DNA from 3 places in the Pseudoduganella sp. genome. Region 1 is predicted to be linked to each of the others. Evidence: predicted binding sites of a transcription regulator. Region 1 holds the regulator's gene; each other region holds the start of a gene.

Region 1 (9,696 bases):
GCCTTCGTCCTGGTGCTGCACGCTGTAGCCGAGCGGCTCCAGGCAGGCTTTGTAGAACTCCACGGCGCGCGGCAGGTCGCGGGTGGCGATGGATACGTGGTCAATCATGATGCTCTCTCCTTTCAAACGGCAAGCGCTCATGGTAAGCATCGTTGCTGAGACGATTTCCCGAATTCATTCATGGCAACGGGAATTTTTCTCACGTGCTAGCATGGCCTGTTATGAACACGCTACTTTGGATTCTTGCCGCGCTGGCGACGATCACCATCGTGTGGGCGGTTGCCACGCCCTACCGTCCGGCCACGGCGCAGGTTTTCCCCGACCATACGGAAGACTTTTTCCGCGATCCCGCGAACTTTGTCGGCGTCCCCATCGAACGCATCTTCGCCCAGGTCGGCCGTCCGCTCGACTACGATGACTGGGACTGGGGCCGGCTGGTCTACGATTGGCGCACTGCGCGCAGCCGTATCCGCCTGGTGACGCGGGGCGGCTATGCCATCTGCGTCCAGTTCCTCGACCCTGCCGACAAAAGCCGCTTCGGGACGGAGCTGGAGACCGTTTGGGAAAACAAGGAGTCTTTGCCCTAGCCAAGGCGCACGTTTAACCAAAGCGCCCGCTTTTTGATTTATCATCAAGCCATGGTCTCCCTATTGCTCGCAGCAGCGCTGGGCGCTGCACCTCCTGCACTGGATCCGCTCTGGCAATGCACGGCTGCGCATTACCGCGCCTTCGTGTCGCCGTCGGGTGCGCGAGCGCAGTGGCCAACTGTGCCGAAACTGCCGGAGCATTTGCGCGAGACGCGCCATATCACGCTCTCCACGCCTGGCATCGCGCCGGGCGGCCGGGCGCATATGATGTTTGTCGATAGCGCGGCAAAAGTCGTGTACATCGTGCAGACGTCCGGCCCGGCCGACACCGAAGTGGTATTCGGCCCGCTGCCGCCGGTCGAGTGCCCGCCGGCGTGATCCGCAAGCTGCGCACGTTCCTGCCGCTGCTCGGCGGCATCCTCGCGCTCAGCATCGCGGCGGCAATGCTGTCGCGCTGGCTCGACGCACCGTACCGCACTACCCTGCTCGGCATGATGCTGGCGGCTTACGCCTTGCTCCACGTCTGGCGGCTGTTCCAGCCAGACCTGCGCAGCGAGCGCAAAAAGACGAACGACCGCGTTACGCGGACCGGCCAGCTGCTGGTCAACGGACCGGTGGCGGCGCTGTTGGTGGGGCCTGTGCTGGTCATGCAGGCATTCTTCGCCGTTGAACCGCCGCTACCGCAGTTCGCTGCGCTGGGCGCAGGCTTTGTGCTGGCCTGGTGCTGGTGGTCGCTGGCGGTCCATCGCTGGCGCATCTGGGCGAGGGCTAAGGGCATGTCGGCGGCAGAGGTGCAGCGCTATGGCGAGGCGGCGCGGCTATTGTGGCCGCGCGGGCATTTTTTTGAACGTACTGAATGGGAGAGATGGACTATGCAAACGAGTCCGATGAAGGCTTTTGGCATCGCGACATTGGCGGCACTGGCCTGGTTCACAGGCGTGGTGCTACTGCTGGGCGGCGCCGAGCCTTCACCGGCTGCACATATTGCGGTCGTGGCGCTGCCCTTTATCCTGTGCGGCGCTTTGCAGTACCTGCTTAGCCGCACGGCGCAGCTGACGCGCTTGCGGCGCGGGATCCAGGTGATCGTGGCGGCCTTGCTTGCGCCGACCATCGCCACTTCGGTCCTCTGGTTTGTCATGGTCTTTGTTTTCGGACGCGCAGAGTAACGCCGTGCCGACCATCCTTTCGCATCCTGCCGTGCCGCTGGCGCTTGGCCTGGCGCTTGGCCGGGGGCGGATCTCGCGCAGGCTGCTGGCCGTCGGCATGCTGGCATCCATCGTGCCCGACCTTGACGTTGTCGCTTTCCGGCTTGGCATCGATTATGCGCACCAGTTCGGCCATCGCGGCGCGTCGCATTCGTTGGCGTTTGCCCTGGCGCTGGGCGCCCTGGCTGCGCTGGCCGCGCCGTGGCTGCGGGCGAAGCGCTGGGTCGCCATGGCTTTCGTGGCACTGGCCTGCGTATCGCATCCGCTGCTGGACATGCTGACCACCGGAGGACTGGGCGCGGCGCTGTGGTGGCCGCTCAGCGAGCAAAGGCTTTTCTTCCCGCTGCAGGTGATCCGGGTTTCACCGCTGACGCTGGAGACCTTCTTCGGGCCGCGCGGCCTGGTGGTGCTCCGCTCCGAGCTGCTGTGGGTCTGGCTGCCCTGCCTTGCGACGATGCTGGCCGCCTATGCACTGCGGACACGCCCACCGGCTTTCCACGCCACTCCGCACGGCGTCTTCCAGCCCATCGACAAGGCGCGCGAGGCGACCATTTACGGCGCCACGTTTGTGCTGCTTGTGGCCTGGCATATCGCCGGCGACGGCCGGCTGCTTGGCTCGATAGGAGTGATCGCGGTGATGGGCATGGTGCGCTACTTCCAGCTGCGCCGCAGCGGCCCGGACGGCGCGCCTATCGTGGCGCTGCACGCCGGCGCACTGCTGTTCGCCAATCCAGGCTTCAGGAAATCCGTGGAGCGCATCCCGCTGGCCGCGATCGAGCAAGTGAAAATCTACGGGCCGCACGGCAACCGCTACTACCGCTTCCTGCTGGCGCAGCGCGAGGCGCTGACACTGGCCTTGCTGCAGCATCGCGCTGCGGAGGATGCGGTGGCGAACTTCCTCCAGCAGGCCTTGCCGGGCAAGGTCGTCATTGCGCCGGCGCCCGCCACGTTCTTCGAGCAGGTGCGCGGGGACGCTTAGAGCGTCAGCTTGGTCTCGAACTTGGAGCAGTTCATGGCGAACAGGCTCTTCACGTTGACGACGTTGTGGTGCGAGGTGAATTCACGCCGGGTGAAGTTGCTGTACTCCTCCATCGATTCCACCGTGACGATCAGGTGGAAGTCGAATTCGCCCGCCACTTCGTAGCAGGACATCACTTCCGGCTGCAGCCGCATGCGCTGTTCGAACTGCTTGAGGATATCGGTATTCTGCTTTTCCAGTTCGATCGAGACGAACACCGTCAGCGGGCGTCCTGCCAGCACGCGGTCCACCAGCGCCACGGCCTTCACCAGCACGCCATCGGCGCGCAGCTTCTCGATGCGGCGCTGGCAGGTGGCGACGGAAGAATGCACGCGCTCCGCGATTTCGCGCAGGGGCGTGCTGGCATCGTCTTGCAGGATATTGAGGATGCCGCGGTCGATCCGGTCCAGCTCCCTCATGCCAGGTGGCGCAGCGGGTGCGCCCAGGCCGGCCAGCAAGGCTCGAAGAAGCGCGCCACCATCTCCGGCGTGACCTCGGCCAGCGTGGCGGGATTCCAGCGCGGCTGGTTGTCCTTGTCGATCACCAGCGCGCGCACGCCTTCGAAGATCTCGCCATGCTCGAAGTTGCGGCGCACCAGGTTGCGCTCCATGCGCAGGCAGTCGGCCACGTTCAGCGCGGCGCCGCGCCTGAGCAGCTCGTGCGTCACGCACATCATCAGCGGCGAGCGCAGCTCCATGGCTTTCAGCGACTTCTGCGCAAACGGGCTGCTGTCGCCGCGCAGCGATTCCATGATGGCGGGCACGCTGCCGGCGGCGAAATGGCGATCGATCAGGGCGCGCTGCTTTTCCAGTTCGCTGTCGCCGGCAAAGGCATTGTGCGGGCCGGCGAACACCGCGATCGCATCGCGCAGCGATGTGCCGGGCGTGGACTCGACCAGAGCGGTCAGCGCGGCCAGTTCCGTCTCCGGCACGAAGTAGTCGGCCAGGTCGAGGTAGAGCGCGTCGGCGGCGCCCACGGTCAGGCCGGTCAGGCCCAGCCACATGCCCAGCTGGCCCGGCGCATGCGACAGGAAATGGCTGCCGCCCACGTCCGGGAACAGGCCGATATTCACTTCCGGCATGGCCATCTTGGTACGGCCGGTGACAATGCGCACGCCACAGTCCGGGCCGCCCTGGGCAATGCCCATGCCGCCGCCCATCACCACGCCATCCATCAGCGCCACATAAGACTTGGGGTAGAAATGGATCAAATGGTTCAGCGCATATTCTTCGGTGAAGAAGTCTTCCAGCAGCGCGCTGCCGCCTTGCGGATTGGCACGGCCCACGTCGTGGAAGAAGCGGATGTCGCCGCCGGCGCACAGCGCGCGTTCGCTGCTGCTGCGCACCACCACGGCCGCCACGGCGGGATCGTCGCGCCAGGCCAGCAGGGCCTGCGTCATCGCGCGCACCATGTCGAGGGACAGCGAGTTGAGGGCTTTGGGTCGGTCCAGCGTGATGAAGCCGGTGCCGTTCGTGATCTGGGTGTGGACGTATTCGCTCATGCAAATATTTTAACGCACGACGGGCGCAAAAAAGGGCGCCAATTGCGCCCTTTGGTGTGCTTACACGGCCAGTCCTTTACATGGCGGTGGGTGGTGCTTCGTACGTGTCCGGGAAGTGCTTAATGGCCGCATGGTTATGGTTCTGCACACGGTCTTTGTACTTCATGACCTGGCGATCCAGTTTATCGATCAGGGTGTCGATGGCGGCGTAGAGGTCTTGCGACAGGCTTTCGACGTATACAGTTTTGCCAGACATGCGCAGGTTGATTTCCGCTTTCTGGCGTTTCTCTTTCTCGGTGAGGTTATCTACAGTCAGGATGACAGCAATATCGATTACTTGATCGAAATGGCGCTTGACTCGTTCCAGCTTGTTCTGCACGTATTCGCGGATGGCTGGGGTCACTTCGACATGATGTCCACTGATGGTGAGATTCATACACACTCCTAAAGATGATGTCGCTCTCGAGTTCGTGCACGCCATGGCGCACAGAGGAACCCATGCACTACAAAGATTTGCGGAGGCTTACCGGAGGGATTTTCAACGCTTCTCGATATTTGGCAACAGTCCGTCGCGCAATCACCATGCCTTGTTCTCCCAGCATGTCCGCAATCTTACTGTCGGATAAAGGATTTTTAGGGTCTTCTGCTCCTGTCAATTGCACAATCAGCGCCCGTATCGCAGTCGAGGAAGCCTCACCCCCGGCTTCGGTCGCGACGTGGCTGCCAAAGAAATATTTCAACTCAAACATGCCATGCGGGGTGAGCATATATTTTTGAGTTGTAACACGGGAAATAGTGCTCTCGTGTAGTCCCAGTGTATCAGCTATTTCACGCAACACAAGGGGGCGCATCGCCACCGCGCCGTGGCTGAAAAAATTCTTTTGTCGTTCTACTATCGCTTCCGCCACGCGCAGGATGGTGTCGAAGCGCTGGCGCATATTTTTGATCAGCCACTTGGCTTCCTGCAGCTGGCCGTTCATCTGCGATTCGCTCTTGCCCTGCTTGAGCAGGTTGGCGTACAGCGCGTTCACGCGCAGGCGCGGCACCACGTCGTTGTTCAGGGATACCACCCAGCCGCCGCGGCCCTTCTTCACGATCACGTCCGGCACCACATAGTCCGATTCGCCGCAGTCGAACTCGGCGCCCGGGTGCGGGTTGCACTGGCGGATCACGGCCTGCGCCTCGCGCAAGTCTTCATCGTCGCAGTCGAGCGCTTTCTTCAGCTTGGTGAACTCGCGCTGCGCGAACCAGGCCAGGTGCTTTTCGACAATGGTCAGGGCCATGCGGCGCGTCACCAGCGGCACGCCGGGCATGCGCTTGATTTGCAGCGCCAGGCACTCGGACGCATTGCGCGCGCCCACGCCGGGCGGGTCGAAGCTTTGCAGCAGCACCAGGGTGCAGCGCAGGTCGTCCAGTTCGATTTCCAGCTCGGGCGGCAGGCGCTCGAGGATTTCTTCCAGCGGCTCTTCCAGGTAGCCGTTTTCGTCCAGCGCGTCGATCACCATCTCCATCAGGGCGCGGTCGCGCGGCTCCTGCACGGTGACGCGCATCTGTTCCAGCAGGTGTTCGCGCAGGGTGCAGCCGGAAGCTTCCAGCTGCGGGCGGCTGTCTTCGTCGTCGGCCGACTTGCTGCCGGCGCTGGCGCTCCAGTCGGTGTCGTCGCTGCCGTTGCCGATGCTGTCGCCGTCGCCGGCTTCGTATGCATCGCCTTCGGCGGCGGCGGCGGGGCCATCCGCGCCATCCGGGGCCGGGGCCTCCGGCGTGGCCACGGCATCGTTGCCGGCGCCCTGGCTGATGGCGCCATCGGCCAGCAGGCGCACCGAGTGGTCGAGCGGATCGTCCAGGCGCTCCAGCATCGGGTTGTCGCTGAGCAGCTGCTCCAGTTCCTGGTGCAGCTCCAGCGTCGATAGCTGCAACAGGCGGATCGACTGCTGCAGCTGCGGCGTCAGCGCCAGGTGTTGCGAGGTTCGCAGTTGCAGTGTCTGTTTCATGGCCTTCGCTTACATGCGGAAGTGTTCGCCGAGGTAGACCCGGCGCACGGATTCGTTGGCGATGATATCGTCCGGTCGGCCCGAGGCCAGCACGGCGCCCTGGTTAATGATGTAGGCGCGGTCGCAAATACCAAGGGTCTCACGCACATTATGGTCGGTGATCAGGACACCGATATTGCGCTCCTTCAGGAAACGTACGATACGTTGGATTTCGATCACGGCGATCGGGTCGACGCCGGCAAACGGTTCGTCCAGCAGCACGAAGCGCGGGTTGGTGGCCAGGGCACGCGCGATCTCCACCCGGCGCCGCTCGCCGCCCGAGAGCGACAGGGCCTGGTTTTCGCGCAGCTTTTCAATCTGCAAGTCAGCCAGCAGGGCTTCCAGGCGCTGGTCGATGTCGGCCTTGCTCAATGGCTTGCCGTCGACCTGCTGGATTTCCAGCACGGCGCGGATGTTCTCCTCCACCGTCAGCTTGCGGAACACCGATGCTTCCTGCGGCAGGTAGGAAATGCCCAGGGTGGCGCGCTTGTGGATCGGCAGGCTGGAAACGTCGGTGCCGCCAATGTCGATGGTGCCGGCGTCGGACGCCACCAGGCCCACGATCATATAGAAGGAGGTGGTCTTGCCGGCACCGTTCGGGCCCAGCAGGCCGACCACTTCGCCGCAATCGACTTGCAGCGACACGTCGTGCACCACCTGGCGCTTGCCGTAGGATTTCTGGAGGCCGCGCACGACCAGCGTGCTGGCGCAGGTATTCGCTTCCATGCTTATTTTTTCTCTTGCGTTGCAGGCGGGGTTGCCGGAGGTTCGGTGCGCGAAGGCTGGATCACCATGGTGCCGCGGCCGCCGCCCGGCTTGCTTTCGCCGGTGGCGCTGTTGCGCACGCTGAAGAACTCCTTGCGGCTGTCGTAGGAGATGAATTCGCCCTGCACTTCGTCGTTCTGCTTGCCGCCTTCAATGCGGCGGATCGAGGCCTTGCTGAACATCTTCACCATCTCGGCCTGCTCGTCGTACTCGATGCGTTCAGCATCGCCTTCCACCCACAGGTCGCCGGCGCCGTCGCGCTTCTGGCGGAAAGTGGCTTTCTTGCCTTCGCCGAACAGGGTGACGTGCTTGTAGCCTTCCGGCGTCTGCTTGACGAAGGCGCGCTGCGCCGTCATCGCCAGCGTGCCGCGCGTCAGCGTCACGCCCCCGGACAGGATGGTGACCTGCTTGACGTCGTCGATATCGAGCGCGCCATAGCTGATGTTCATCGGTTTGTAGGAGTCGGCCTTTTCCGCCAACGCCGGGGCCGCGAGCCCCAGCAGCAGGGCTGCCGACAACAGTAATCGTTTCATAGTCTTTCCTTGTTTATTGTGCCCGCGGCGGCAGCACCAGCGTGCCGTTGCCTTCCAGGTGTATCTGGCGCGTCGCATTGTTGGCGCGCATGCTGTTCGCGGTGGCGACCGAGTCGCCCAGTTTCATTTTCACCGGCCGGTCGGTTTCCATGCGGTCTTCGTCCGGGAAGATCACCAGCTTCTCCGTGGCCAGGTGCAGCGACTGCGCCTGCGGCGAGGCCGCGCGGTCGATGCTGACCTTGCCGTTCAGGGTGATACGGCTGTTGGCCTCGTCCACCCGCGCCGTATTCGCCAGCATGTCCAGCGGCGGCGTCTCACCCGACAGGCTGCGCACGCGCGGCTTGTCGATCTCCGACGAATCGTCGATCGGGCGGTGGGTCAGCTTGTCGCCGGCGATGATGTAGCTCGGCTTGCCCTCCTTCGACATGCGCACGAAGGAGAAGTTCTCGATGATGTAATCCGGCTCATTCAGGCGCATATCGGCCTGCATGTCCTCGTCCGCGCGGTTCATCAGCTCCAGCAGGTAGAAGCTGCCAAGCGCCGCCACCAGCACCAGGATCATGCCGATGGAAAGGCGGAAGCGGTGGGCGATCCTCTGGTTACGCATGCTCCGCCCCGATCAAGCCAGGAACTGCGCCATCACGCGCTCGTAATTGCCGGTGGCGCGCAGCACGAATTCGCACGCCTCGCGCACGGCGCCGCGGCCGCCGGCCGCTTCGGTGATGTAATGGGCGCGCGCATGCACTTCCGGGCGGCCGTTCGGCACGCTCACGGCAAAGCCGGCGCGGCTCAAGATCGGCAGGTCGACCACGTCGTCGCCGATGAAGGCGACCTGCTCTTCGGTGATGCCGATCTGCTCCAGCATCGCCTTGAACGGGGTCAGCTTGTCGTGCCCGCCCTGGTGCACGTATTCGATGCCAAGGTCCTTGGCGCGCGCCAGCACGATCGGCGTGCGCCGCGCGGAAATGATGGCGGTCTTGATGCCCGCTTCCTGCAGCAGCTTGATGCCCAGGCCGTCGTGCACATTGAAGGTCTTGACCTGCTCGCCTTCGGCGCCGTAGGTCAGGCTGCCGTCGGTCAGCACGCCGTCCACGTCGAAGATGAACAGGCGCACCTTGGCGGCGCGGGCGACGAGTTCTTCGTGTGACAGGGCCATCAGATCACCTTGGCGCGCGTCAGGTCGTGGATATGCAGGGCGCCCACCAGCACGCCGGCATCGTCCACCACCAGCATCTGGTTGATGCGGAATTCTTCCATCACCGCCACCGCGTCCACCGCCAGCCGGTCGGGGCCGATGGTGCGCGGGTTCAGGTGCATCACGTCCTTGATGACCACCTTGGTGAAGTCCTGCACTTTCTCGATCATGCGGCGCAGGTCGCCGTCGGTGAAGACGCCGACCGGCTTGTGGTCGGCATCGACGATGGCGGTCATGCCCATGCCCTTCTGCGTGATTTCCAGCAGCGCGTCCGGCAGGCGGGTCTCCAGGCCCACGGCCGGAACCGCGGCGTCCTTGCGCATGATGTCGCGCACATGGGTCAGCAGGCGGCGGCCCAGGGCGCCGCCCGGGTGCGAACGGGCGAAATCTTCTTCCTTGAAGCCGCGCAGCTCCAGCAGCGCGACGGCAATGGCGTCGCCCAGCGCCAGCGTGACGGTGGTGGAGGCCGTCGGCGCCAGGTTCATCGGGCAGGCTTCCTTGGCCACCGAGACGTCCAGGTGCACGTCGGCGATCTTGGCCAGGCTCGATTGCGGCTTGCCGGTCATGGCGATCACGTGGCCGCCCATGCGCTTGACCACCGGCAGGATGGCCATCAGCTCGGACGCTTCGCCGGAATAGGAAATGGCGATCACTACGTCTTCCGGGGTCACCATGCCCAGGTCGCCGTGCGCCGCTTCGGCCGGGTGCACGAACAGGGCCGGGGTGCCGGTCGAGGCCAGGGTGGCGGCGATTTTCTTGCCGATATGGCCAGACTTGCCAATGCCGGAGACCACCACCCGCCCTTTGCATTGCAGCAACAGGGACACGGCTTGCCCTACGGTTTCGTCCGTTGCCAGGCGCG
Region 2 (9,696 bases), on a different contig from region 1:
GGCGGCCAGTTATCGCCGCTACGGCGGGCTGGCCGGCCGCTATATGCAGGACACTGCCCTGGCCAGCATCCAGCGCGGCTTCTGACCTTACATCTGCCGGAACAGGTGCGCGTAGAGTGGCGACACGCGCAGCTTCTCCGTGCGCCCGCGCAGGGCCAGCGACATCTTGCCGCCCTCCTCGCGCACAGCACTCAGCACGCAGGAGGAATTGACGATGGTGCCGCGATGCACCTGCCAGAACAGCTGCTCATCCAGCTGCGGCAACAGCTCCTTCAGGCTCATACGGATCAACACCTCGCTGTCCGCCGTCACCACATTCACATACTTGTCCGCCGCCTCGAAGTACACCACATCCGCCACCGGCACCATGCGTACCTGGTTGCCCACCGCCGCCCGGATCACGCTCAGGCGCTGCGCAGCCGGCGCCGCCATCGGCACGCCCAGTGCGCGCAACTGCGCCGCCAGCGTCTCCAGCGAGCCGGCGCCCGCCGCCGGCTTGTCCTGCAACCGCTGCTGCAGACGCGCCACCGTGCGCGCCAGGCGGGCATCGCTAACGGGCTTCAACACATAGTCCGCCGCCTCGCGCTCGAATGCCTGCACCGCGAACTCGTCGTAAGCAGTCACGAACACAATTTGCGGGAACGGCGCCGGGCCGGGCCAGGCCTCCGCCAGCTCCTCCGCCACTTCCAGGCCGGACTTGCCCGGCATTTTGATATCGAGGAACAGCACCTCCGGCTGCAAAGCCAGCGCCTGCTGAAGCGCCTCGATGCCGTTGCCGCAATTGGCAACGATGTCCAGGCCGGGCCACTGGCGCTGCAATGCCGCCGCCAGCGTGGCAGCCAGGATAGGTTCGTCTTCAGCAATCAGTACAGTCGTCATAATCAAGCAGGCAAAACGATGCGGGCCACCGCGCCCTGTGGCGCGGCATCGAGGGAAAAGGAAGCACGCTCGCCGTACAGGCCACGCAAGCGCTCGCGGATATTGGCCAGGCCGAGCCCCGTGCCCGGCTTGCCCGGACCGGCATCCAGCCCGCGCCCCGTGTCGGACACCAGCAGTTCAAGCGCACCATCCAGCGCGCGTGCCGACACCTGCACATGGCCACCCGCCACATTCGGCTCCAGTCCGTGCGCGATGGCGTTCTCCACCAGCGGCTGCAGCAGCATCGGCGGCAGCTCCAGATTGCGCAAGGCATCCGGCATATCCAGCCCGTAGCTCAAGCGCGCTCCCATGCGCACCGACATCAAGCCCAGGTAAGCATCGAGCAGCGCAAACTCCTGCCCCAGCGTCGTGCGCTCGGCCCGCGCCGCGCTCAGGGTCGCACGCAGGTAGGTGATCAACTGGTCCAGCATGGCCTGCGCGCGCGCCGGATCCAGCGCAATCAGCCCCTGCAGGTTGGCCAGGGTATTGAACAGCATATGCGGCTCGATCTGCGCCTGCAGCCGCTGCAACTGCGCCTGCAAGGCCTGGCGCTGGACTGCCTCCGCCCGCGCCTTCTCCATCGCCGCCTCGGCGCGCGCCTGCAGCAGCCGGTCCCGCCCGGCGAAGAACAAGGTCGCCACCCCGGTCGCGAACACCGTGAACAGCAAAGCGCTGACACCGCGCTGGCCACTGAGCGAACCCATGATGTTGACTTTGAACCCAAGCAGCCAGGCCGCCAGGTGTGAACCGACAAACACGCCGGCAACGATCCCGCCCGCCAGCACCGGCAGGAACAGCAGCCAGTTGGTTTTCCCCTGCTCGCCCCATAACGAGAAGCGCGCCAGGTCGATCAGCAGCCAGGTGGACAAGCCGATGCACATGGAAACGACGAGATTGACGCCGAACATGCGGCCGCTGCCGAACACATAGGTGATCAGCACCGCGCACATGACGTTGAACAGGGCGACATACAGGCCGTCAATGGCCATGCGCCGCAAGGGGAATCGGGAAAATGGGAGGATTGTCTGCATGGCAAGCATTTTCGCCTCTGCGGCGCCTGCCTTGCAAACGATTTGCGACGAAACCTTATGCCAAGGCTTCTTTAGCGGCTTCTTCCGGCGTTAAACCGTCGTAGAACAGGTCCGTGAACCACTCAATCTGTTCTTCAATATGGTCCTGCGCCTGCTCCACCGTGGCGCCGCCCTTGACCAGGAAACCTTCCACTTCGATACACCACTGGATCAGTTCCAGCGTTTCAGGATCCAACTCTTCTTTTTTCTTAGCCATGCTTTACTCCAATCGACGGCCATTCTAGCATGCGAGTAGGTTGACGCCGCCCTGACGAATGGAAGCGGTAGCCCCTGCCACGCCTGCCTGCCGACGGCCTCGCCCCCAAAATGCAAAAAACCCAACCGGGTTAGGGCTGGGTTCTTGGCATGCTGCAGAATTCTGGCTCCCCGACCTGGACTCGAACCAGGGACCTGCGGATTAACAGTCCGTCGCTCTACCGACTGAGCTATCAGGGAAAAGAGGCGTGAGTATAGCGGCCAACTCCGCGAATTGCAATTCCCAGTTTATTGATCGGCCGGGATAATTTTCGTCGCGTACTCATGGGCAGCCGATTTCTTCTTCACCGCCCATGCCACCGCTTCTTTTGCTTGCGCCATCGTCAGGATGGAAGCCTTTTCCTTGTTCTTGATGAAGGAGACGCCTTCAAACACGCCCTCCTTGCTGCGCATGACCCGCGCAAACACCGGCGGCTTGTTCGGTTCCTTGATTTTGTCCTGCTGGACCATATAGCGCTGATCGCTGTTTTCCATTTTCCTACCTCGCAATGCAAAAAGCCCAACCGGTAAAGGCTGGGCTTTTCAGTATTCTGGCTCCCCGACCTGGACTCGAACCAGGGACCTGCGGATTAACAGTCCGTCGCTCTACCGACTGAGCTATCAGGGAAAAGAGGCAATATTATATCTGCCGTTCCAAAATTTGCAAACCCCTCTGTATCTTACATGCCAAGGGACTTCAGCAGCTCATCGGCGTCGTCCGACGAGATCGCTTCGGCTGGCGCATCCGCTGGCTTGGCGGCCTGCTCGCGCTCCAGCAGCGCATCCGGATCGATATCTTCCGACTTCTCAAAATCGTGCAGTTTAATAAACTCGGTGCGGTCGATCGCCAGTTCCAGGTAGAAGATGTTGTTGCGTTCGGTGAAGAAGGACACGCGGCGCATTTCCGGGCGGTCCAGCGGGGTATCCACGCTCAGCATCACCTGCTTGTTCAGCACCAGCATTTTCGGCTGGTTCTGGGTAATGTTGGTGTGCAGCTCGCTGCGTACTTTACCGGTGAAGTCGCCCACGATCTGGTTCATCAGCTCGCCCATGATGTTCGACACTTCGTCGGACGTGAAGGAGCTGGCCAGCTCGGACTTCGGCATGCCCATGCTCAGCATGTAGCGCTCGTAGATTTCCATGGCCGCTTCGGCCGAGAAGTTCAGTACTACCAGGCCGGTAAAGCCGCCATCGAACAGCACGAAGCAGCCGATATCAGGTTTCAGTCCGATTTTGGTAATACGCTGGACCATGGCCGAATACGTGATCCGGCTTTGCGATGCCACGTTCAGCACCCGCGTGACCGATGAGCAAAGGGTTGTCAGCAGGTCTTCGGTACCGTACACCACCCGCTCTTCTTTTGTAATCATTATAAAAATAGCTCCGCAATTGATCGTCCAGGCCACAAAAAAGCCGGAATATCCAAAGAATAACTTATCCCGTGGCAAAAGCAAAAATGTAAAGTGGCAATATGCTGTTGCCGCCACAGCAGGCGGATGGCAGTCCAATGCGTTTTTAACACTTTGCGCCTTTCGGTGGCGCGGGCGTGGGCCGCCGGGCGCAGGCGCGGCGGGCGGCAAGCTGCGGCGGGCGCTTAATTGACGGTTGCGGATTCGATTGATTTCACCACTTTGCCGTGTTCGTCCAGCATCTGGATCTGCGATTTGCCGTCCGCCGACACCAGCAGCATCATGCGCACGCGGCCTTTGGCATCCTTCAGCTGCAGCGACGAACCTTTGTCGCGCGTGTTGCCCAGCCAGATGCGGTTGGCACTCAGGCGGCCTTCGTCGTTGAGCTTGTTGTAGAAGGCCTCGCGCTCCGCCTCAGGCAGCTTGCGCGCCTCCTCGGTGAAACGCGTCACATCCTCCAGCGAGCTGACCTTGAAGTTCGGCACGTCGTTGATCTTGATGCCGGTCATCTGGTGGGCCGCGCTGTCGTTGGTGAGCAGTTGCAGGGTCTGGTCCTGGCGGAAACGGTCGAACGTCAGCGACAGGCCGGACGACACTTTGCCATCGGCCGTGATGCTGCCCTTCTGGATCAGGCCGCCGTTTTCCGTGCCTTCCTCATTAATGAACAGCATGCCAGCGAAGGAACGCCGATCCGGCCGCGCGCCCTCTTTGCCTTCCTTGAAGTCGCCTGGGAACTGGGCCTTGTTCGAAATGACGATGCGCTTGGTGCCGTCCGGCTCGACGATATTGATGCGTCCAACCGTAATTTCGTCAAAAGTCTCCTTCTTTTCAGTCTTGGCGGCAGTCAGGGCAAACACGGCGGCCAGGGCGGCTGCCATGGTGGTGGCGCCGGACAGGAAGGTGCGGATCTGCGACATATGAATCTCCTCTTTATAGTGGTCAGGGGGTTTTGCGTTTGTTTTTCAGGCGGCGCAAGCGCCATTCGGTGAACATCCCGACGAAGCCGGCAGCGAAAATGACGGCGCCGATAAACTGCAGGATGCGGTTGCCGGTGGCGGCAACGTGTTCATAACGGACCAGGCTGAAGCGGCGCTGGCCACCGTCCGCCCTGGCGAAGTAAAACTGGCCGCGGTTCTCGGTCGTCTCGACATTCATTGGGCGTACGCGCTGCGCCTTGAAGTCGGCCATGGTTTTGGCAAACTCTTCGCGTGTGATGAGGTTGGCGGTCTGGCGCAAGCTGAGGATCTCTTCGAAGGTGTCGAAGATGTTCTCCGCCTCGCCCGCCTGGATCACGCCGGGCGACGTGTAGTGATACACCCGGTTCGGGAAGAAGATGCCGTCGTTGGCCGCCAGCATCAGCGCAAACCCGAGAATCCAGGCCAGCGCCGAGCCGACCAGCCAGCGGCGCGAGTGGTCGGCCTGCTGGGCCACGGCCTGGGTTGTGAACTGGGCAACTGCCGGGATATGGCGCAAAGTCGTCTCCAATACCTCCTGGTGCAGGTCTTTCAGGAAGCTCGCCGCATCCATGCCGAGGCCGGCGACAATGGTGGAAAACATCTCCGCCGATGGCACCGACTTATCGTTTTCCAGTTTCGAAAGATAGGACTGTTCGATCCCGAGTGCTTCCGCAAACTGCGGCTGCGTCTGCCCGCGCTCGGTACGCAATTGCTTGAGCTTTTCGCCGAAATTCATGACAACCTTTCCAAAAAGTAACTGAATGACCGTATTCTTGGTCATTCATGCAAGACTTGGAAGTGGAATATTGAAGAATTTGCATGAATTTGCATGCTTTAGCTTTTCTTAAGCCTGCCTAAAAGACAATCTGCTATCGTTATGTTGCGATTTTGCAAACAACGAGGTTCACCATGCCGCCCCATCACGCCACTCTTCCCGCCACCGCTGCGCTGCCGGCATTCGCTGCCCGCCTGGGCAGCATGGTCGACGCAAGCGTCCGTCCGCTGTTCCAGGACGACGCGCCTGGCGCCGCCATCATCGTTGCCATAGACGGCCAGACGGTGTTCCGCCAAGGCTACGGCCTGGCCGATTTTGCGACCCACAAGCCGGCCACCCCGGACATGGCCTTCCGTCTCGGTTCCATCACCAAGCAATTCACTGCCGCCGCCATCCTGCTGCTGGCCGAGCAAGGCAAACTCGAGACCAGTGACGACATCCGCCAATACCTGCCCGCTTTCCCGGACAAAGGCAAACGCATCACCATCGAGCATTTGCTGACGCATACCTCCGGCATCCCCTGCTACACCGAACAACTCAGCTACCTGGGCAATATGGCCAGGGACATGACGGTGGACGAGATGATCGCCAGCTTTAAAGACATGCCGCTCGAATTCGCGCCGGGCGAACAGTTTGCCTACAATAATTCAGGCTATTTCCTGCTCGGCGCCATCATCGAACGGGTGTCGGGGCAGACTTATGCCAGTTTCCTTGCCCAGCACATCTTCACACCGCTGGGCATGCGGCACACCGCTTATGAAGGCCACCAGCGCAACGCGGTCGTCCAGGCCAGCGGCCACAGCCATGAAGAAGGCAAGTTTGGCCCCGCCGCGCCGCTCAGCATGACCCAACCCTATGCCGCCGGCTCGCTGGTCTCCACCGTCGACGACCTGGCCCGCTGGGACCAGGCCATCAGCCAGTCCCGCCTGCTGCAGGAGCGAAGCTGGCAGCGCGCATTCACACCCTACGTGCTGGCCAACGGCAACGCGACCGGCTATGGCTATGGCTGGGAAATCACCACCCTGCGCGGCAGCACCGCGATTGAACACGGCGGCGGCATCAACGGCTTTGCCACCCATGCGATTCGCCTGCCCGAGGAGCGCGTCTTTGTCGCCGTACTGACCAATAGCGACGACGGCATCGCCGATGCCGATTTCGTTGCCCACAAGGTCGCCGCCATGGCCATCGGCAAGCCCTTCCCCGAGCGCGAGGCAATCCAGTTGAGCGAACAGGCACTCGACGCCATGGTTGGCACCTACATGGTGGACAGCAAGACCAATCGCCAGGTCATCCGCGAAGGCAAGCGGCTGTATATGCAGCAGACCGGCGGGGATCGCCACGAAATCACGCCTTATGCGAGCGACGCCTTCTTCATCCCCAATACCTTGGTGGAAGTTCGCTTCAGGAAAACGCAGGGAGGGAAAGTGGACAGCATGGTGGTCACGGGCTCGGGGCCGGAAACGCCCTACCCGCTTATCGGCGCCGGCAATCCGTAGCAGCACCCTGTGGTGGCGTGGGCGCCCCGGCGTGCGCCCCCCCCTGCACCGGCCGCTACGGACTGGCGCCTGGCTTCATCCCCGCGATCTCGGCCCAGGATGGCAAGTACTTTGCCCAGGCCACGGGCCAGGAACCAGCCGAGATTTTCCCGCAAACGGGGCAGCTGCTTCTTGCCAGGGTGATGGAGGCAGATATCCGCTTTGAACACGGCGCGGATGGCCGCGTGACCCGCCTGGTGCTGCTGCAAGGCGGGCGCGCGGCAGACGTAAAAAAGCCCAACCGGCAACGGTTGGGCTTTTGCAAGAGGCCGCCGGATCAGGCGCGGCGGCGGGTGCGTGCCAGCGCCAGCAGGCCCAGGCCGAGCAGAACGATCGAGCCTGGCTCAGGTACGTTCACGCTGGCGTTGACTTGGCCGACGTTGTTCCATGCATCGGAATCCCAGTAGTACAGGTTCAGCTTGCCGCTGGCGTTGGCATAGCCATCGAACTTGGTGCCGATGGTGAAGTAGTTGCCGTCGCCGATTTTGCCAACCAGGCTACCGATACGGGCATTGAAATCGCTGCCGTCCGCGTTCTGCACCTGCATGTACCAGCCGTCCTTGCCATCAGCGTTGCTGAAGTAGCCGGCGTTGCCATGGCTAAAATTCCAGAGCTGGGATGGATCGACCGAAATATTCATGTGCTGGCCGGCTTCCAGTTCGATGCCGGTGTTCAGCGCAGTGCCGCCGCCAATGCTGTTGGCGCTCGAGTGGATGGTCACTACGCCTGCCTGGGCCAGGCTGGCGGCAGCGAAAGCTGCGAAGAAAGTGATGGTGCGAAGAAACTTTTGGACTTGCATGCGTGATTCCATGGTTACATTTTGAAAGTTAACCAAGAAGCAAACATCATGCCAACCAAAAACTCACAGGCCAATAGTGAATGAAATCAACTACTTATTCCGATAGGCAAAACACCTTGCCCGCAGGACTGTAAAGTTTTCCGACACTTCAACTGTTTATGCGCCGTGAAAAACAAAAAGCCCAACCGGTGGTGGTTGGGCTTTTCTATATTCTGGCTCCCCGACCTGGACTCGAACCAGGGACCTGCGGATTAACAGTCCGTCGCTCTACCGACTGAGCTATCAGGGATCATTTCTGACCGCGTTGCGATCAGAGACCAAGATATTACAGAACCTTGGCGATGGCGTCAACTACTACATCGATATTCTTCGAATTCAGTGCCGCCACGCAGATACGGCCAGTATCCACCGCGTAGATCGACTGTTCGCGCAGCTTGGCCACCTGCTCTTTGGTCAGGCCGGAGTAGGAGAACATGCCAACCTGTTCACGCACGAAGTCGAAGTCATGGCCCGGGGCCTTGGCTTTCAGCTTCTGCACGAAGGCTTCGCGCATTTCCTTGATTCGCACGCGCATGCCGGCCAGTTCGTCTTCCCACAGCTGGCGCAGTTCCGGGGTGGACAGCGCGGTTGCAATGACCTTGCCGCCGTGGATCGGTGGGTTGGAGTAGTTGGTGCGCACCACGCGCTTCAGCTGCGACAGCAGGCGCGCCGCTTCGTCGGCCGATGCCGCCACCACGCTCAGGGCGCCCACACGCTCGCCGTACAGCGAGAAGGATTTGGAGAAGGAGTTCGACACCAGCAGCGCCACGCCGGTGGCGGCGAAGCGGCGCACCACGGCGCCATCTTCCGCGATGCCGGCGCCGAAGCCCTGGTAGGCCATATCCAGGAACGGCACCAGGCCGCCCGCGACCACGGCAGCAATCACCTCATCCCATTGCGCCTGGGTCAGGTCGGCGCCGGTCGGATTGTGGCAGCAGGCGTGCAGCACCACGATGGCGCCGCGCGGCATGGCTTTCAGCGCAGCCAGCATGGCCGGGAAGTTCACGCCGTGGGTGGTTTCGTCGTAGTAGGCGTAGTTGTTGACCTTGAAGCCGGCGCTTTCGAACAGCGCGCGGTGGTTCTCCCAGCTTGGGTTGCTGATGTAAACCTCGGAATTCGGGGAAAAACGCTTCAGGAAGTCAGCGCCCAGCTTCAGGGCACCGGTGCCGCCCAGAGCCTGCACGGTCACGGCACGCTTCTCTTGAATTACGGCGCTGTCGGCGCCAAATACCAGCTCTTGCACAGCCTTGTCGTAAGCAGCCAGGCCTTCGATCGGCAGGTAGGTACGCGGGGCGTGCTGTTCGATCAGGATTGCTTCCGCTTTTTCTACGCACTTGAGCAGCGGCACTTTGCCATTGTCGTCATAATAGACGCCTACGCCCAGGTTAATCTTCGCTGGGTTAGTGTCTGCATTAAAGGCTTCGGTGATGCCGAGGATCGGGTCGCGCGGGGCCATTTCGATGGCGCTGAAAACGGAAGGGTTCGTCATGATTAGATTATTTACGTTTGGGAGCGGGGCGATGCAGAAGCTTGCCGGCACCCGAAGAATATCCGGTCAGGGCCACCGACAATCGCATATTCTATCAAAGGTCTGCATTCATGTCTGATTCGCAAAATTCCGGCGCTGCGGCGCCGACTGTCATCACTTTCCCGGACTCGCCGTACCGCCTGCACCAGCCCTTCCCGCCTGCCGGCGACCAGCCCACCGCTATCGACGGCTTGTGCGAGGGGATCGAGGACGGCCTGTCGTTCCAGACCTTGCTGGGCGTGACCGGCTCGGGCAAGACCTACACCATGGCCAACGTGATCGCACGCATGGGCCGCCCGGCCATTGTGTTCGCGCCGAACAAGACGCTGGCGGCGCAGCTGTATTCCGAATTCCGTGAGTTCTTCCCGGAAAACGCGGTCGAATACTTCGTTTCCTACTACGACTACTACCA
Region 3 (9,696 bases), on a different contig from region 1:
TTCCGCAGTGAGGACGTCAAAGCAATGGCATGGACTGGCCGCAATGTGAATGATGTAGCAAAATATACGTCGAAAGGCGTGCCAATCATGGCGGTGATTGCGGATAACCCCAAGGCCAATCCCCCGGGCTTCCTGCACTACGTTGTGGTTGACGGTGTCACCACGCGGAATGGCGTACGTGTTGTGGCGATCCGCGATCCGCACGGCAAGCAGTACTTCCAGCCCGTCAGCAAGTTTGAACAGCATTTCACCGGCGAGGTCATCGTGCCGCGAAACGTCAGTGTCCCAAGGAGAAAATAGTGAGTTTGTACCTGCATATTGATTTGCCGAAGAATCTCATTTCGGAAGAAATGACCCGGCAAAAAAACATCCCATGCTTTTGCAAGGTAGCAAAGGAATTCGAGATCGAGTTTCTTGATCCATTGCCTGAAGCGACAGGGATAGTTCAGGGCTGGGACTGGAAGCTGCTCCACGAACGGGTTATTTCGGGTGTTGGCGGCATGTACACCCACTACACATTCGGCATGGTGACGCTGGAAGCTGCCCAGCCGGGCGCTTACAAGATCATCGACCTTTCCATGTTCGACACAAACTTTGGCTGGTGTCCAGTGCTTCAGGATGGCGAGTATAGCCCTCCAGGCAAGTTCTACGACGATGACGAAGAGGACGATATTGGGCGCTAAACCCGTCAACGGCTTTCGTTTGCCACCGGGTACTGATGCCGCTGGCTGGCGCACCTCAGCATGGACGTGAACAAATACGACAAGCTTCTACAAGGCGTGAGGCAATTCGATAATTATTGGTCGGATATCGGGATCGATGACGCCATTGCATTGCTGGAGGATTTTTCCGACGAGGACTGGACTGGGCTGGAGAAGATACTGCTCGAACGGCCGCCGCTGTGGCAGGTAGCGTGTGCAGAAGCGCTCAGCGAGATCAGCGATACAAAGCGCGCATTCGCCATCTCACTCACGCTGCTGCAAGCCGGCACACGGGATGTACAGATAGCCGCGCTAGATACCATTCATGCACTCGCCGTATCCGGCGTGGTCATCGCCGAAAGTAGCCCGCGACTTCGCATTGCTATCGAAACGGCCAGGGTCGGCGCCGGCGCGGCTGATGTACGCATGCTGGATGCGCTTGATCAACGATTGCAATGAGCCTGTGCTTGCATTTGTAGAAATCTGGAGAGACAAGAAATGCACCCGGCCGGCTGGCCGGGTGCCCTTGCTTACTCGGCTGGCACGCGCACCCAGCCCTCCATCAGGACCCGCGCGCTGCGGCTCATGATGGCTTTCTTTACGCTCCACTCGCCGTTTTCCTGCGTTGCCTGGGCGCCCACGCGCAGCGTGCCGGATGGATGGCCGAAGCGCACCGCTTCGCGCTCGCCGCCGCCGGCCGCCAGGTTGACCAGCGTGCCCGGAATGGCGGCTGCCGTGCCGATGGCGACGGCGGCGGTGCCCATCATGGCGTGGTGCAGCTTGCCCATCGAGAGCGCGCGCACCAGCAGGTCGATCTCGCCGGCCGCCACCTGCTTGCCGCTGGAAGATGCATAGCCGGCCGGCGGCGCGACGAAGGCCACCTTGGGCGTGTGCTGGCGCGTGGCCGCTTCGCCCACGTCCTTGATCAGGCCCATACGCAGCGCGCCATACGCGCGGATGGTCTCGAACTTCGCCAGCGCGGCGGCATCGCCGTTGATGGCTTCCTGCAGCTCGGTGCCGGTGTAGCCGATAGCGTCGGCATTGACGAAGATGGTCGGGATGCCGGCGTTGATCATGGTCGCCTTCAGGGTGCCGATGCCCGGCACTTCCAGCTCGTCCACCAGGTTCCCGGTCGGGAACATTGAGCCGCCCGCGCCCTCTTCTTCGGCCGCCGGGTCCATGAACTCCAGCTGCACTTCGGCCGCCGGGAAGGTCACGCCATCCAGCTCGAAATCGCCGGTCTCCTGCACCTCGCCGTTCGACATCGGGATGTGGGCGATGATGGTCTTGCCGATATTGGCCTGCCAGATGCGCACCACGGCCATGCCGTCGCGCGGCACGCGGGCCGGGGCCACCAGGCCGCCGCTGATGGCGAACGCGCCGACGGCAGCCGACAGGTTGCCGCAGTTGCCGCTCCAGTCGACGAAGGCCTTGTCGATGCTGACCTGGCCGAACAGGTAGTCCACGTCGTGGTCTGGACGGTTGGAGGCCGACAGGATCACCGTCTTGCTGGTGCTCGACGTGGCGCCGCCCATGCCGTCGATCTGCTTTCCGTACGGGTCGGGGCTGCCGATCACGCGCAGCAGCAGCTTGTCGCGCGCCGCGCCCGGCACCTGGGCCGCTTCGGGCAGGTCCTGCAGCCGGAAGAACACGCCCTTGCTGGTGCCGCCGCGCATATAGGTGGCGGGAATCTTGATTTGCGGTTTGTGGGCCATGGTTACGCTGCCTTTGCCGATTCCAGGAAGTCCTGCGCGAAGCGCTGCAGCACGCCGCCCGCCTCGTAGATCGACACGTCTTCCGACGAGTCGAGGCGGCAGGTCACCGGCACTTCCACGCGCTCGCCATTCTTGCGGTGGATTACCAGGGTCAGCGTGGCGCGCGGTGCGCGCTGGCCGATCACGTCGTAGGTCTCGGTGCCGTCCAGGCCCAGGGTCAGGCGGTTCACGCCCGGCTTGAACTCCAGCGGCAGCACGCCCATGCCCACCAGGTTGGTGCGGTGGATGCGCTCGAAACCTTCGGCCACAATCGCTTCCACGCCAGCCAGGCGCACGCCTTTGGCGGCCCAGTCGCGCGAGGAACCCTGGCCGTAGTCGGCGCCGGCAATCACGATCAGCGGCTGCTTGCGCTCCATATAGGTCTCGATGGCTTCCCACATGCGGGTAACCTGGCCTTCCGGCTCGATGCGGGCCAGCGAACCGGCCTTGATGCTGCCGTCCGCGTTGCGCACCATCTCGTTCTTCAGCGTCGGGTTGGCGAAGGTGGCGCGCTGCGCGGTCAGGTGGTCGCCGCGATGGGTGGCGTAGGAGTTGAAGTCCTCTTCCGGCAGGCCCATCTTGTGCAGGTATTCGCCTGCTGCGGAGTCCATCATGATCGCGTTGGACGGCGACAGGTGGTCGGTGGTGATGTTATCGCCCAGCAGCGCCAGCGGACGCATGCCTTTCAGCGTGCGCTCGCCTGCCAGCGCGCCTTCCCAGTACGGCGGGCGGCGGATGTAGGTCGATTGCGGGCGCCAGTCGTACAGCGGCTCGGCGCGTTCGCCGGCGTCCTCGCTGCGCGCGAACATCGGGATGTAGACCTTGCGGAAGTGGTCCGGCTTGACGCTGGCGGCCACGATGGCGTCGATCTCTTCATCGCTCGGCCACAGGTCCTTCAGGGTCACCGGCTTGCCGGCTGCGTCATGGCCCAGCACGTCCTTCTCGATATCGAAGCGGATGGTGCCGGCGATGGCGTAGGCCACCACCAGCGGCGGCGAGGCCAGGAAGGCTTGCTTGGCGTACGGGTGGATGCGGCCGTCGAAGTTGCGGTTGCCCGACAGGACGGCGGTGGCGTACAGGTCGCGCTCGATGATCTCCTTCTGGATCGCCGGATCGAGCGCGCCGGACATGCCGTTGCAGGAAGTGCAGGCATAGGCCACCACGCCGAAGCCCAGCTTTTCCAGCTCAGGCATCAGGCCCGCTTCTTCCAGGTACAGCGTGACGGCTTTCGAGCCGGGCGCGAGCGAAGACTTGACCCACGGCTTGCGCAGCAGGCCGGCCTTGTTCGCATTGCGCGCCAGCAGGCCGGCGGCGATCATATTACGCGGGTTGTTGGTGTTGGTGCAGCTGGTGATGGCGGCAATGATCACGGCGCCATCCGGCATCTTGCCCGGTTCGTTTTCCACCACGCCGGAGATGCCGCGCGCGGCCAGCTCGCTGGTCGGCACGCGCTTGTGCGGGTTGGATGGGCCGGCGATATTGCGCACCACGCTCGACAGGTCGAACTTCAGCACGCGCTCGTACTCCACCTTGGCCAGGTCGTCCGACCACAGGCCGGTGTGCTTGGCGTAGGTTTCCACCAGCGCCACCAGCTCGTCGTCGCGGCCGGTCAGCTTCAGGTACTTGATGGTCTGCGCGTCGATGGAGAACATCGCGGCGGTGGCGCCGAACTCCGGGGCCATATTGGAGATGGTGGCACGGTCGCCCAGCGTCAGCGCGCTGGCGCCTTCGCCGTAGAACTCCAGGTAGGCCGACACCACTTTTTCCTTGCGCAGGAACTCGGTCAGCGCCAGCACGATGTCGGTGGCGGTGATGCCCGGCTGCGGCTTGCCGGTCAGCTCAACGCCGACGATGTCCGGCAGGCGCATCCAGGATGCGCGGCCCAGCATCACGGTTTCCGCTTCCAGGCCGCCGACGCCGATGGCGATCACGCCCAGCGCGTCCACCATCGGGGTGTGCGAGTCGGTGCCGACCAGGGTGTCGGGATAGGCCACGCCGTCCGTCACCTGGATCACCGGCGACATGCGCTCCAGGTTGATCTGGTGCAGGATGCCGTTGCCCGGCGGGATCACGTCGACGTTCCGGAAAGCCTTCTTGGTCCAGTTGATGAAGTCGAAGCGGTCTTCGTTGCGGCGGTCTTCAATGGCGCGGTTCTTGGCGAAAGCGTCCGGGTCAAAACCACCGCATTCCACCGCCAGCGAGTGGTCCACTACCAGCTGGGTCGGCACCACAGGGTTGACCAGGGCGGGATCGCCGCCCTGCTCCGCGATGGCGTCGCGCAGGCCGGCCAGGTCCACCAGGGCGGTCTGGCCCAGGATGTCGTGGCACACCACGCGCGCCGGGAACCATGGGAAGTCGAGGTCGCGCTTGCGCTCGATCAGCTGCTGCAGCGAGGCGGTCAACGTGGCTGGATCGCAGCGGCGCACCAGGTTCTCCGCCAGCACGCGCGAGGTGTACGGCAGCGTGGCGTAGGCGCCTGGCTTGATCGCATCGACCGCTTCGCGCGCGTCGAAGTAATCCAGCCTCGTGCCTGGGAGTTGTTTGCGATATTGGCTGTTCATGATTACTTGCGGTCCTTCAGTGGTACAAAGGCCAGGTCCTCGGGGCCGACGTAGTTGGCGCTTGGACGGATGATCTTGTTGTCGATACGCTGCTCGATCACGTGCGCCGCCCAGCCGGAGGTGCGGGAGATCACGAACAGAGGGGTGAACATGGCGGTCGGCACGCCCATCATGTGGTAGGAGACGGCGGAGAACCAGTCCAGGTTCGGGAACATCTTCTTGATTTCCCACATGACCGATTCCAGGCGCTCGGCGATGTCGAACATCTTCATCGAGCCGGCTTCCTGCGACAGCTTGCGCGCCACTTCCTTGATCACCACGTTGCGCGGGTCGGAGATGGTGTAGACAGGGTGGCCGAAGCCGATCACCACTTCCTTGTTGGCGACGCGGTTGCGGATGTCGGCTTCCGCCTCATCGGCGTTCTCGTAGCGCTGCTGGATGTCCAGCGCCACTTCGTTGGCGCCGCCGTGCTTCGGACCGCGCAGCGCGCCAATCGCGCCGGTGATGGCGGAGTGGATGTCGGAACCGGTGCCGGAAATCACGCGGCTGGTGAAGGTGGAAGCGTTGAACTCGTGCTCGGCGTACAGGATCAGCGAGGTGTGCATCGCGCGCACCCAGCTCTCGGACGGCTTCTCGCCATGCAGCAGGTGCAGGAAGTGGCCGCCGATGGTGTCGTCGTCGGTCTCCACGTCGATGCGCTTGCCGTTGTGGCTGAAGTGGTACCAGTACAGCAGCATGGAGCCGAAGGAGGCCATCAGGCGGTCGGCGATATCGCGCGCGCCGGCGATATTGTGGTCGTCCTTCTCCGGCAGGCAGCAGCCCAGCACGGACACGCCGGTGCGCATCACGTCCATCGGGTGGGCCGAGGCAGGCAGCGCTTCCAGCGCCAGCTTCACGCCTTGCGGCAGGCCGCGCAGGGACTTCAGCTTCTTCTTGTAGCCTTTCAGCTCCGCGATGTTCGGCAGCTTGCCGTGCACCAGCAGGTAAGCGATTTCTTCGAACTCGCAGGTATTGGCCACATCCAGGATATCGTAGCCGCGGTAGTGCAGGTCATTGCCGGTCTTGCCGACGGAGCACAGCGCGGTATTGCCGGCTGCAACGCCGGACAGGGCAACGGACTTCTTAGGTTTGAATGCTGGGGCTTGTTCGGTCATGTTAGTCTCTCCTCAATATATTCGATGACCCCGGAAGGTCAGGGTCAGACCCTTGGGTCTGACCCAGGTTTACCGGGTTTTACTTCTTAGCAGCCGCGAACAGCGCATCCAGCTTCTGTTCGAAGTCGTGATAGTTGATGCGTTCATACAGCTCGGCGCGGGTCTGCATGGTGTCGACCACGTTCTGCTGCGTGCCATCGCGACGGATCGCGGTATACACGTTCTCCGCCGCCTTATTCATGGCGCGGAAAGCAGACAGCGGATACAGCACCAGCCCCACATCGGCGGACTTGAGCTGCTCCACCGTGAACAGCGGCGTCGAGCCGAACTCGGTGATATTGGCCAGGATCGGCACCTTCACCGCAGCCGCGAACTGCTTATACATATCCAGCGAAATCATCGCCTCCGGGAAGATCATATCGGCGCCCGCCTCCACGCAAGCCACCGCACGCTCGATGGCCGCATCCAGGCCTTCCACCGCCAGCGCATCGGTGCGCGCCATGATCACGAAGTTCTCGTCGGTGCGCGCGTCCACGGCCGCCTTGATACGGTCCACCATCTCACCCTTGGTGACGATTTCCTTGCCCGGACGGTGGCCGCAACGCTTGGCGCCCACCTGGTCCTCGATATGCATGGCCGCCGCGCCGAACTTGATCATCGACTTCACGGTGCGCGCCACATTGAAGGCGGAAGCGCCGAAGCCGGTATCCACGTCCACCAGCAGCGGCAGGTCGCACACATCGGTGATGCGGCGCACATCGGTCAGCACGTCGTCCAGGTTGGAGATGCCCAGGTCCGGCAGCCCCAGGGAACCGGCAGCCACACCGCCACCCGAGAGGTAAATCGCCTTGAAACCGGCGCGCTTGGCCAGCAGGGCGTGGTTGGCATTGATCGCGCCCACCACCTGCAGTGGGGATTCTTCTTGCACGGCCTTGCGGAAGGCGGCGCCGGCGGAGTATTGGCTCATGGTGTCCTTTCAGAAACAGGTTGTTTGCCGCCTTTACTGCAAACGCCGTGCCAGCCAGCCCTGGCGTGCAAAATCAAGCACTTGCAACACGTGCGCCAGAGTATAATGTTTCAGATTGAAACACTGAAACGTTTCAGGCGAAACATGCGACATTCCACACCCCTGCCCTTCGACCCTGCCGACAAGCCTGTCATCTGGACGGTTTCCGTCTCGCGCCTGTCCGAGCTGTTCCGCGACATCACGCTCGAATACGACGCCCTGGCCGACATCGAACCGATCAACCTCGGTTTCGACGAAGCCGCGCGCCACATCCGCGAGCGGCTGGCGACTGAACGCTGCGACGCCGTGATCGCGGCCGGCTCCAACGCCGCCTACCTGAAAGGCCGCCTGTCCGTGCCGGTGGTGATCGCCAAGGCCAGCGGCTTCGATTTCATGCAGGCGCTGGCACGCGCACGCAAGGTGTCGGACCGCATCGGCGTGATCACCTACCAGGAAGACATGCCGGCGCTGGCCGAATTCGCCGCCACCTTCGGCGTGCCGATCGCCCAGCGCACCTACGCCACGGAAGAAGATGCGCGGGCCCAGATCAACGAGCTGAAAGCCGCCGGCGTCAAAGCCATCGTCGGCGCCGGCCTGATCACCGACCTCGCCGAGGAAGCCGGGCTGACCGGCGTCTTCGTCTACTCCGCCGCCTCGATCCGCCAGGCCTTTGACGATGCGCTGGAAATGGCGCGCCTGGCGCAACTGGAAACGGGCCGCAACCGGCGCCCGGTGGTGGCCGACACGCTGCGCGCCAAGCATGGCCTGGCCGACCTGCGCGGCGAATCCGAAGCCATGGAACGCGTGCGGCAAGCCGTGGTCCTGTATGCGAAATCGCCCGCCACGGTGCTGATCCAGGGCGAGACCGGCTGCGGCAAGGAGCTGGTGGCGCAAGCCATCCACCGCGAATCGCCGCGCACCCTGGGCGGCGCCAACCGGCCTTTCGTGGCGGTCAACTGCGGCGCCATCGCCGAATCGCTGCTCGAGTCGGAACTGTTCGGCCACGAGGAAGGCGCCTTCACCGGCGCCCGGCGCGGCGGCCATGCCGGCCTGTTCGAGGCGGCCAACCGCGGCACCCTGTTCCTGGACGAAATCGGCGAAATGCCGCTGCCCCTGCAAACGCGCCTGCTGCGCGTGCTGGAGGAGCGCGAAGTGGTGCGGGTCGGCGGCACCCGCCCGATTCCCGTCAACGTGCGCATCATCAGCGCCACCCACTGCGACCTGGAAGCGCGCGTGCGCGAGGGCCGCTTCCGTGCCGACCTGTTCTACCGCCTGGCCGTGCTGCGCCTGGCGCTGCCGCCGCTGCGCGAGCGGCCGACCGATATCCTGCCGCTGGCCGAATGGTCGCTGCGCACGGCCCTGGCCAGCCTGGGCGCGCGCGCCCACCCCAACCTGGCGGCGGAGCTGGCGGCCTGCGCCCCGCTCCTGCTGCGCTACGACTGGCCGGGCAATGTGCGCGAGCTGCGCAACCTGACCGAGCGGCTGGCCCTGTTCCTGGCCGCCGAACCGCTGCAGGCGCTGACGCCGAATTTCGTTGCCGGGGTAGCGCCGGAACTGGCCGCCGCGCCGGCGCTGGCGCTGCCGCTGCCGGGCCGCATCGCGCCTGCCGCCGCGCCCGCCGCAGGGCAGCCCGCCCCCGCCCTGCGCGAAACCGCGCGCGAAGTGCTGGCACGCTTCGGCGGCCGGCGCGATGCCGCCGCCGAATACCTTGGCATCAGCCGCACCACGCTCTGGCGCCGCCTGCGCGAGGAAGGCGGCATTTAGGCGCGCGCCCTCCCTCGCGGCAGCCCGCTAGAATGCCGCCATGGACAACCCAAGCGTAGAAGAATCGCTGAAAGAGCAGATGGGCCGCATCATCGAAGAAGCGCGCATGATGTTGCCCGGTATCCAGGCCCTGTTCGGCTTCCAGACGATTGCCGTCTTCAATGACCGCTTCGAGCGCCTGCCGCTGTACGCCCAGGACTGCCATGTGGCCGCCCTGGCGCTGGTGGTGGTCGCCATTGCGCTGGTCATGCTGCCGGCCGCCTACCACCGCCTGGCCGAACCGGGCTGCGTGTCGCAGCACGCCATCAAGGTCAGCTCGCGCGCCATCTGCTACGCCCTGGCGCCGCTGGCGGCCGGCCTCTCGCTCGACATTGCGCTGGTGCTGTACATGGTGACCGAATCGAGCCGCGCCAGCGCCATCGGCGGCGTGGCCGCCTTCACCCTGCTGATCAGCATGTGGTTCGCCTATCCGCTGCTGATGCGGCATCGCCAGAACCGCCGCTGCTGACGCCACCCATCACGCATTTCAACCGTTCGTCATGGCAGCGCCTTGCGGTGGACGCGGATGGGGTATGCTGCCCCCCATGAAACGCGCCCATTACTATTGGCTGTTGCAAGTGCTTGGCTGGACCGCCATCGCCTTGTTCACCGCCCTGTTCATCAAACTGTTCAGCCGCCTGAGCACCATCTATTTTCCCCTGGCCGCCTGGTGCGGCCTGACCGGCTTGCTGCTGACGGAAGCCTGGCACCGCATAT

What was found. Region 1 encodes sigma-54, which starts transcription at its own class of promoters, with help from an activator protein. Its sites were predicted from a motif close to TGGCANGNAANCTGCTTT; they were not measured.
Region 2: the regulator sigma-54 is predicted to act here: its motif matches at 7,754-7,771, upstream of ACE3TQ_RS19540 (PEP-CTERM sorting domain-containing protein).
Region 3: the regulator sigma-54 is predicted to act here: its motif matches at 7,173-7,190, upstream of prpB (methylisocitrate lyase).

The regions. Positions count from the first base shown of each region.
Region 1 covers NZ_JAYSCO010000009.1:20,189-29,884, forward strand. Annotated here, with positions in the region: gene ACE3TQ_RS06365 (VOC family protein) at 1-108, opposite strand, end outside; gene ACE3TQ_RS06370 (hypothetical protein) at 222-587, shown strand; gene ACE3TQ_RS06375 (hypothetical protein) at 639-965, shown strand; gene ACE3TQ_RS06380 (hypothetical protein) at 962-1,753, shown strand; gene ACE3TQ_RS06385 (metal-dependent hydrolase) at 1,758-2,771, shown strand; gene ACE3TQ_RS06390 (Lrp/AsnC family transcriptional regulator) at 2,768-3,229, opposite strand; gene ACE3TQ_RS06395 (enoyl-CoA hydratase/isomerase family protein) at 3,226-4,311, opposite strand; gene hpf (ribosome hibernation-promoting factor, HPF/YfiA family) at 4,388-4,747, opposite strand; gene ACE3TQ_RS06405 (RNA polymerase factor sigma-54) at 4,815-6,302, opposite strand; gene lptB (LPS export ABC transporter ATP-binding protein) at 6,312-7,067, opposite strand; gene lptA (lipopolysaccharide transport periplasmic protein LptA) at 7,070-7,639, opposite strand; gene lptC (LPS export ABC transporter periplasmic protein LptC) at 7,653-8,246, opposite strand; gene ACE3TQ_RS06425 (KdsC family phosphatase) at 8,259-8,795, opposite strand; gene ACE3TQ_RS06430 (SIS domain-containing protein) at 8,795-9,696, opposite strand, start outside.
Region 2 covers NZ_JAYSCO010000048.1:1,333-11,028, reverse strand. Annotated here, with positions in the region: gene ACE3TQ_RS19595 (hypothetical protein) at 1-85, shown strand, start outside; gene ACE3TQ_RS19590 (LytR/AlgR family response regulator transcription factor) at 88-879, opposite strand; gene ACE3TQ_RS19585 (sensor histidine kinase) at 882-1,949, opposite strand; gene ACE3TQ_RS19580 (hypothetical protein) at 2,005-2,205, opposite strand; tRNA gene ACE3TQ_RS19575 (tRNA-Asn) at 2,369-2,444, opposite strand; gene ACE3TQ_RS19570 (hypothetical protein) at 2,493-2,738, opposite strand; tRNA gene ACE3TQ_RS19565 (tRNA-Asn) at 2,796-2,871, opposite strand; gene ACE3TQ_RS19560 (DUF3334 family protein) at 2,924-3,613, opposite strand; gene ACE3TQ_RS19555 (hypothetical protein) at 3,838-4,569, opposite strand; gene ACE3TQ_RS19550 (helix-turn-helix domain-containing protein) at 4,592-5,389, opposite strand; gene ACE3TQ_RS19545 (serine hydrolase domain-containing protein) at 5,518-6,879, shown strand; gene ACE3TQ_RS19540 (PEP-CTERM sorting domain-containing protein) at 7,196-7,717, opposite strand; tRNA gene ACE3TQ_RS19535 (tRNA-Asn) at 7,931-8,006, opposite strand; gene ACE3TQ_RS19530 (aromatic amino acid transaminase) at 8,043-9,245, opposite strand; partial or broken gene uvrB (excinuclease ABC subunit UvrB) at 9,356-9,696, shown strand, end outside.
Region 3 covers NZ_JAYSCO010000063.1:13,897-23,592, forward strand. Annotated here, with positions in the region: gene ACE3TQ_RS22325 (PAAR domain-containing protein) at 1-300, shown strand, start outside; gene ACE3TQ_RS22330 (hypothetical protein) at 300-683, shown strand; gene ACE3TQ_RS22335 (hypothetical protein) at 744-1,160, shown strand; gene prpF (2-methylaconitate cis-trans isomerase PrpF) at 1,232-2,416, opposite strand; gene acnD (Fe/S-dependent 2-methylisocitrate dehydratase AcnD) at 2,419-5,016, opposite strand; gene prpC (2-methylcitrate synthase) at 5,019-6,170, opposite strand; gene prpB (methylisocitrate lyase) at 6,250-7,137, opposite strand; gene prpR (propionate catabolism operon regulatory protein PrpR) at 7,282-8,940, shown strand; gene ACE3TQ_RS22365 (DUF6328 family protein) at 8,981-9,448, shown strand; partial or broken gene ACE3TQ_RS22370 (histidine kinase) at 9,525-9,696, shown strand, end outside.